Regions from separate parts of the Insulibacter thermoxylanivorax genome, predicted to be linked through region 1. Evidence: a T-box and tRNA genes for the amino acid it is inferred to sense, from the RefSeq annotation. Region 1 holds a T-box; the other holds one or more tRNA genes.
What was found. The T-box of region 1 lies ahead of leuS (leucine--tRNA ligase). A T-box ahead of a tRNA ligase gene usually reads a tRNA of that ligase, here a tRNA-Leu.

Region 1 (3,360 bases):
GGCGCTGGGGAAACTGATGAAGGAAGGGCTCATCGAACAAGAGGGCAGCTGGACGCACTTGACGGAGAAGGGGCGTAATACAGCATCAGTTGATGAAGGGGAAGAGCATCAGTAAGGAGCGGTTGGATATGAACGAAGCCTATCAACACCACTTCGCGCAAGTGTATGACCGGCTGATGGACGAGATGCCCTTGGACAAGTGGCAGCAGTTCATCCGCGAGGCATGGGCGAAGTATGGATGTGGCCCGAGAATCGTTGTCGATCTCGGCTGCGGAACAGGACGGCATACGCTGGCGCTGGCAGAGGATGTTCATAGGATGTACGGCATCGACCTGTCCGAATCCATGCTGGCTATCGCTCAGGAACAGGCCGCGCGCACTTCTGGCGGGAGGAACATCACCTGGCTGCTGCAGGATATGCGCGAATGGCAGATCCCAAGCCAGGCGGACGGTGTTCTCTGTTTGTGCGACGGCATCAACTATTTGCTTGCGGACGAGGATGTGAAAGCGGCCTTCTCTTCCACTTATGATGGACTGCGTGAGGGAGGGCTGTTCCTGTTCGATGTGTTGACGCAGCACCAATACGAACTCTATGCGGCGGGTCAGCCTTATACCTATGATGTGGAGGATCTGGCTTATATATGGTATGCGGATTGGGATGAGCATAACCGAGTGATCTCCCATGATCTTACCATCTTCTCGCGGGTTGATGCGGAGTCGGAGATGTTTCTCCGCTTCCATGAATTCCATCAGCAGAGAGCCTACGATTTGCAGCAGCTGACCGTCTGGCTTAAGGAGATCGGTTTTCGCAGGATTGAAACCTTTGCTGATTACACCTGGCAGCCGATCCGTGAAGATACGGCGAGGGTCTGCTTCTGTGCCGTAAAATAGCGGCGAGCTGGGGATACTTGACATCGCAAGCGCAGGGAACGTATAATGGCAACAAGAATAAACGATATTTGATATCGAATCAGACAATCGATAGGCTAACAGCGAGGAAGAGGAGCAGTAGCATCTGTATGCAGGCTCTCAGAGAGTCGGCGGTTTGGTGCGAGCCGACAGCTGCTGGATGTGAACTCGCCTCTGAGCTGGTGAAAGATCGGTTATGCGGGCCGCTGCGGACGGAGCGTCATGGAAGGCAAGACGACGGCTTGGGCGGCTGACGGATCATCGATTATACCTTCATCCGTAACCCCTGCGTTAAAGGGCAGAGTGAGTACGAACGAAGCACGTTCGTGCTAACTAGGGTGGTACCACGGGAATCGACCTCTCGTCCCTAGCTGTGATCGGTGATCGGCTAGCGATGAGAGGTTTTTTGATCAGATCAAGCAGCATGGGAAGCACTGATTAAGTCAGATTTATTGGTAAATCAGCTTCTTTAATACAATTGGAGGTTTAGAGGATGACACAGGATCAGAATCAATCAGCCAAGTACAATCACCGGGTAATCGAACCGAAATGGCAGCGTTACTGGGAAGAGAACAAGACGTTTAAGACCTTGGATGATGACAGCAAGCCGAAGTTCTATGCCCTTGACATGTTCCCTTATCCATCGGGAGCAGGGCTGCACGTCGGCCATCCGGAAGGGTATACGGCTACGGATATCATCGCGCGCCTCAAGCGGGCACAAGGTTATAACGTCCTCCACCCGATGGGCTGGGATGCCTTTGGCCTGCCGGCTGAGCAGCACGCCCTCGAGACCGGACAGCATCCGCGCGATATCACGGTGAAGAATATCAACAATTTCCGCCGTCAGATCAAATCCCTCGGCTTCTCCTACGATTGGGACCGGGAGATCAGCACGACGGATCCGGACTACTACAAATGGACGCAGTGGATCTTCCTGCAGCTCTATAAGCGGGGGCTGGCTTATGTCGCTGAAGTACCGGTGAACTGGTGCCCGGCGCTGGGTACAGTGCTCGCCAACGAAGAGGTCATCGACGGCAAGAGCGAGCGCGGCGGACATCCGGTGATCCGCAAGCCGATGCGCCAGTGGATGCTGAAGATCACTGAGTATGCAGAGCGCTTGCTGGAGGATCTGGAGGAACTGGATTGGCCGGAGAGCATCAAGGAGATGCAGCGCAACTGGATCGGCAAGTCCGAAGGGGCGGAGGTGGACTTTGTCATCGATGGAACGGACAAGGTCCTGAAGGTATTCACGACCAGACCGGATACGCTGTTCGGGGCGACTTACTGTGTCATGGCGCCGGAACACAAGTGGGTGGATGAGATCACCTCTCCGGAGCAGAAGGAAGCGGTGCAAGCCTACAAGGAACAAGCAGCCCGCAAATCCGACCTGGAGCGGACGGATCTTGCCAAGGAGAAGACAGGCGTCTTCACGGGAGCTTATGCGATCAATCCGGTCAACGGCAAGAAAGTTCCGATCTGGATCGCCGACTATGTCCTGGCTGGATACGGGACGGGAGCGATCATGGCGGTGCCAGGCCACGATCAGCGCGACTGGGAATTTGCGACGAAGTACAACCTGCCGATCATCGAGGTCGTAGAGGGCGGGGATCTGTCCAAGGAAGCCTATACCGGCGATGGCATCCACGTCAACTCCGACTTCTTGAACGGCCTTAACAATGAGCAAGCGATTAAGAAGATGATCGAATGGCTGGAAGAGAACGGGAAGGGACGGGCGAAGGTTACTTATAAGCTACGCGACTGGCTGTTCAGCCGCCAGCGCTATTGGGGTGAGCCGATCCCGATCCTGCACCTTGAGGACGGCACGATGAAGCCGCTCGATGAGAGCGAACTGCCTCTGCTCCTGCCGGATGTGGATGAGATCCATCCGTCGGGTACAGGAGAGTCTCCGCTGGCGAATGTGGAGGAATGGGTCAACACCGTCGACCCGGAGACGGGGATGAAGGCTCGGCGCGAGACCAATACGATGCCGCAATGGGCGGGAAGCTGCTGGTACTATATCCGTTTCATCGATCCGCATAACAAGGAGCAGCTCATCGATCCGGAGTTGGCGAAGAAATGGCTGCCTGTCGACCTGTATATCGGCGGTGCAGAGCATGCGGTGCTGCACCTGCTCTATGCGAGGTTCTGGCACAAGGTGCTGTACGACATCGGCGTGGTGCCTACGAAGGAACCGTTCCAGAAGCTCGTGAACCAAGGCATGATCCTCGGCACGAACAATGAGAAGATGAGCAAATCCCGCGGCAACGTCATCAACCCGGATGATATCGTCGAACAATACGGTGCGGATACCCTCCGCATGTACGAGATGTTCATGGGCCCGCTGGAGGCGACGAAGCCGTGGAACGAGAGCGGTGTCGAAGGAACTTACCGCTTCCTGAACCGGGTATGGAGACTTTATGTCGGTGACGACGGTCAGTTGAACCCGAAGATC
Region 2 (3,360 bases), on a different contig from region 1:
TCGATCCCGCGCGTCCGCCGATGGATGCCGAATTGGTCGAGCTGCTGCAAAGCGGTCTGACCTACGGCTTGAACGGCGTCTATTGGTCAATCGGCGTATTAGCGATCCTTACGTTTGGGCTGACCTGCTGGCTGCCGCCTCTGGATCCCAGCACCCTCAGCACATCGCGCACCTCCAGCGAGCAGAATTAGCCGGTGCAGGGTGCGCGGTGCACGGGGTACTTGGCATGATGCACGGAGCACGAGGCACGGTACACTGTCTACGATGCACGATGCGCGTTACACGACCAACGATATACGGTGCAGGCTACACGGCTCACGATGCACGATCCATGGCCCACGGCCGCATCTCGATCCCCGGCATTCCTCACTTAACAGACATCATTGCTCACTGTGCACGCCACGCTTCGATCCCTAAGGCCAAGGCTCCGGTCAACCCGGCTAGGCTGCCCAGACCAGGAGGTACGATATAGGCATCGATTTCCTCTAACACTGCCTTTGCTTGAACATAGCCGTTTAAGTTTCGCTTCACTTCCTCGCGGATCAGCGGGAGCAGCTGCTCTTGCTGCATCACGCCGCCCCCAAGAATCACCTTCTTGGGCGATACCGTCAGGATCATGTTCGACACCGCTTGGGCGATATAGAAAGCTTCGATCCGCCATGCTGGATGATCCTTAGGAATCTCAGCGCCTTTCATCTTCCATCTTGCTTCCAGGGCCGGACCTGCAGCCATGCCTTCCAAGCAGTCCCCGTGATAGGGACAATTCCCCGGAAAATCATCCTCAGGATGACGGCGAATCAGCACATGCCCAGCCTCCGGATGAACCAGGCCGTGGATCAGCCTGCCCTCCGCGTAGATGCCGACGCCTACGCCGGTGCCTATGGTGTAGTAGACGCAGCTGTCCAGCCCGCGTGCTGCCCCCCATCGAGCTTCTGCAAAGGCGGCCGCATTCACGTCGGTATCCCATCCGATGGGCACATCGAAGGCGCGCCGCAGCGTTCCGACGAAGTCATAATCTCTCCATCCCTGCTTCGGCGTCGTCGTCACATACCCATACTTGGGATGATTCCGATCCAGTTCAATCGGTCCGAAAGAGGCGATGCCGAATGCTTCCACCTCCTGGTTCTCAAAATATTCGATCACCTTCTCCAGCGTCGGCTCCGGAAGCTCCGTTGGAAACTGGATCTTCTCCTCGATCACCCCTTGTTCATTGCCGATCCCGCAGACGAATTTGGTCCCGCCCGCTTCAATCGCTCCAATTCGCATACTCCTTCTCCTTTCCTCGGCCTATTCCCGTTCCCGATTCTTCTTTATGCATCCTTTTAATATGGATCCTATCATAATTTTTGCAACTGAGACGATGGTTTTTGTCGTTTTACACTGCGATGCCGCTCCCTCTCATGCTGAGTCACAACCGCTTCCGTTATCGCGCAAGTTGAAACGACATTAATTGACGTTTCACACACTGATCCCGCTTTAATGCACACTGAGACGACACATTTTGTTGACTCACATGGCAATTCCACCGCTGACACGCTGAGTCAACACTTTCTGCCGGTCGAACCCCAACAAAAAAGGGACCTCAGTCCAATGACTGAAATCCCTGTATCCTCAATTATGTATGGTGCGGTCGGTGGGATTTGAACCCACACGGGCGTCCGCCCACTACCCCCTCAAGATAGCGTGTCTGCCGTTCCACCACGACCGCATGAAATGACCCGTAGGGGATTCGAACCCCTGTTACCTCCGTGAAAGGGAGGTGTCTTAACCACTTGACCAACGGGCCAGAATATGAACGATTGCGTTCGGTTCTTGTCCTGCCAGCAAGATCTTCTGCAAGAAATGCTCGCAAGCGACAAATGTTATTATACCGGATATCCGCTCTAATGGCAAGTGGGTTTTTGCTGATAGACAGCATGAAATTATTGGTTCTGACATTAGTTCTAACATTGGTTCTGATATTCGCTTTGCCAAGTTCAAAAGCTCGTTCTAACAAGTTCAATCCAATAAGTTCAAACCAAAATCCTATACGGGCACAAAAATAAAATTGGACATGTTCATGTCCAACAATTCAAACTCTCTTATAAGGAGAAAACGGAGAGGGAGGGATTCGAACCCTCGCGGCTGTTACACCCTAGCGCTTTAGCAAAGCGCCCCCTTCGGCCTCTTGGGTACCTCTCCATATGGCTCCCCGAGCAGGACTCGAACCTGCGACAACTCGATTAACAGTCGAGTGCTCTACCGGCTGAGCTATCGGGGAACGACTCTCAATCGAAGTGACAAGAATTAATTTATCACGAATTTCGATCAGAGTCAAGCCTTAAAATGATTAATTTATGATGGCACCTTGCACATACGTATTTTGATGGGTCAAAACGCCGTTTGCGATAAAACTCCGCACCGCATCCCGTGCACATCACCCGCCAGCGGTAAGGCAGTGTTCTTCTGCCTCCCGGCAAAGCACGGCAATACCGGGTTCCGCCTACGCGCGCCAGCAGTTCTTTGAAGTCCGCATCCCTGTGGCGGTAGCCTTTGCCCTCCAGATGAAGGTGATAGTGGCAAAGCTCATGCTTGATGATCTTCTCCGTTTCTTCGATGCCGTAGATTTCATAATGTTTGCGGCTGATGTCGATTTGATGCGTAACAAGGGAATATCTCCCGCCGCAAGCCCTAAGCCGCGGATTAAAGACGGCCTTATGGCGGAACGGCTTACCGAAGAACTCCAGCGAGATGCGTTCCACCCAGGCTTGCAGATCCGCATCGCTCATCGCCGTCGCACTGACCGCTTGCTTCTTCTGCTCGTTCATCATCTGCCTTCCTAACCTTCTTCCCGATCTTCTAGGATCCTATACAGCCTAATTGAAGAAATGTATTCAGCATCCCCTATTCCTCAATCACCGATGCTCCCTACATCTAGTCACAGGTGAGAAGCAAGGCTCATTTCTGAAGTCCCTTAACCTCAACTTCTCTGATGTTCCTTTACGGCAACCCCAACGATTTCATGAGTTAATGATTCTATGCGGCACCTTAGCGCACAAGATCTCTGATCTGTTCTTGAATTTGCAGGACATCCCAGATACACTGTAAATATTGGTCAAAATACTGCCCAAATTCATTGCTCAAATTCTTTGCCCAGATTCATTGCTAAGGTTCGTTACTCAGATTCATTGTTGCTTAGATCCATTGCTCAGATCCAATGATCTAATTCTCGAACACCTAGCTAAGTCCAGGAAACGTAAACGACACAGACCATGTCTTAATACACAGGTATACGATTGATGTAGAAAGGGGAAGACTAATCATGGCTGACTTTAAGATCATCCTGCTGCAAGACGACGCCGATCTCATCTTCGTAGAGAT

Region 2: it has a tRNA-Leu gene. The T-box ahead of leuS (leucine--tRNA ligase) is inferred to sense a tRNA for this amino acid. The anticodon was not compared.

The regions. Positions count from the first base shown of each region.
Region 1 covers NZ_BMAQ01000005.1:44,338-47,697, forward strand. The annotation lists gene PRECH8_RS03235 (CvfB family protein) at 1-115, shown strand, start outside; gene PRECH8_RS03240 (class I SAM-dependent DNA methyltransferase) at 93-890, shown strand; T-box leader at 986-1,280, shown strand; gene leuS (leucine--tRNA ligase) at 1,402-3,360, shown strand, end outside.
Region 2 covers NZ_BMAQ01000031.1:36,209-39,568, forward strand. The annotation lists gene PRECH8_RS11195 (MDR family MFS transporter) at 1-191, shown strand, start outside; gene PRECH8_RS11200 (ROK family protein) at 388-1,266, opposite strand; tRNA gene PRECH8_RS11205 (tRNA-Leu) at 1,623-1,708, opposite strand; tRNA gene PRECH8_RS11210 (tRNA-Glu) at 1,715-1,786, opposite strand; tRNA gene PRECH8_RS11215 (tRNA-Ser) at 2,096-2,181, opposite strand; tRNA gene PRECH8_RS11220 (tRNA-Asn) at 2,185-2,260, opposite strand; gene PRECH8_RS11225 (SprT family protein) at 2,295-2,768, opposite strand; gene PRECH8_RS11230 (hydrolase/acyltransferase) at 3,302-3,360, shown strand, end outside.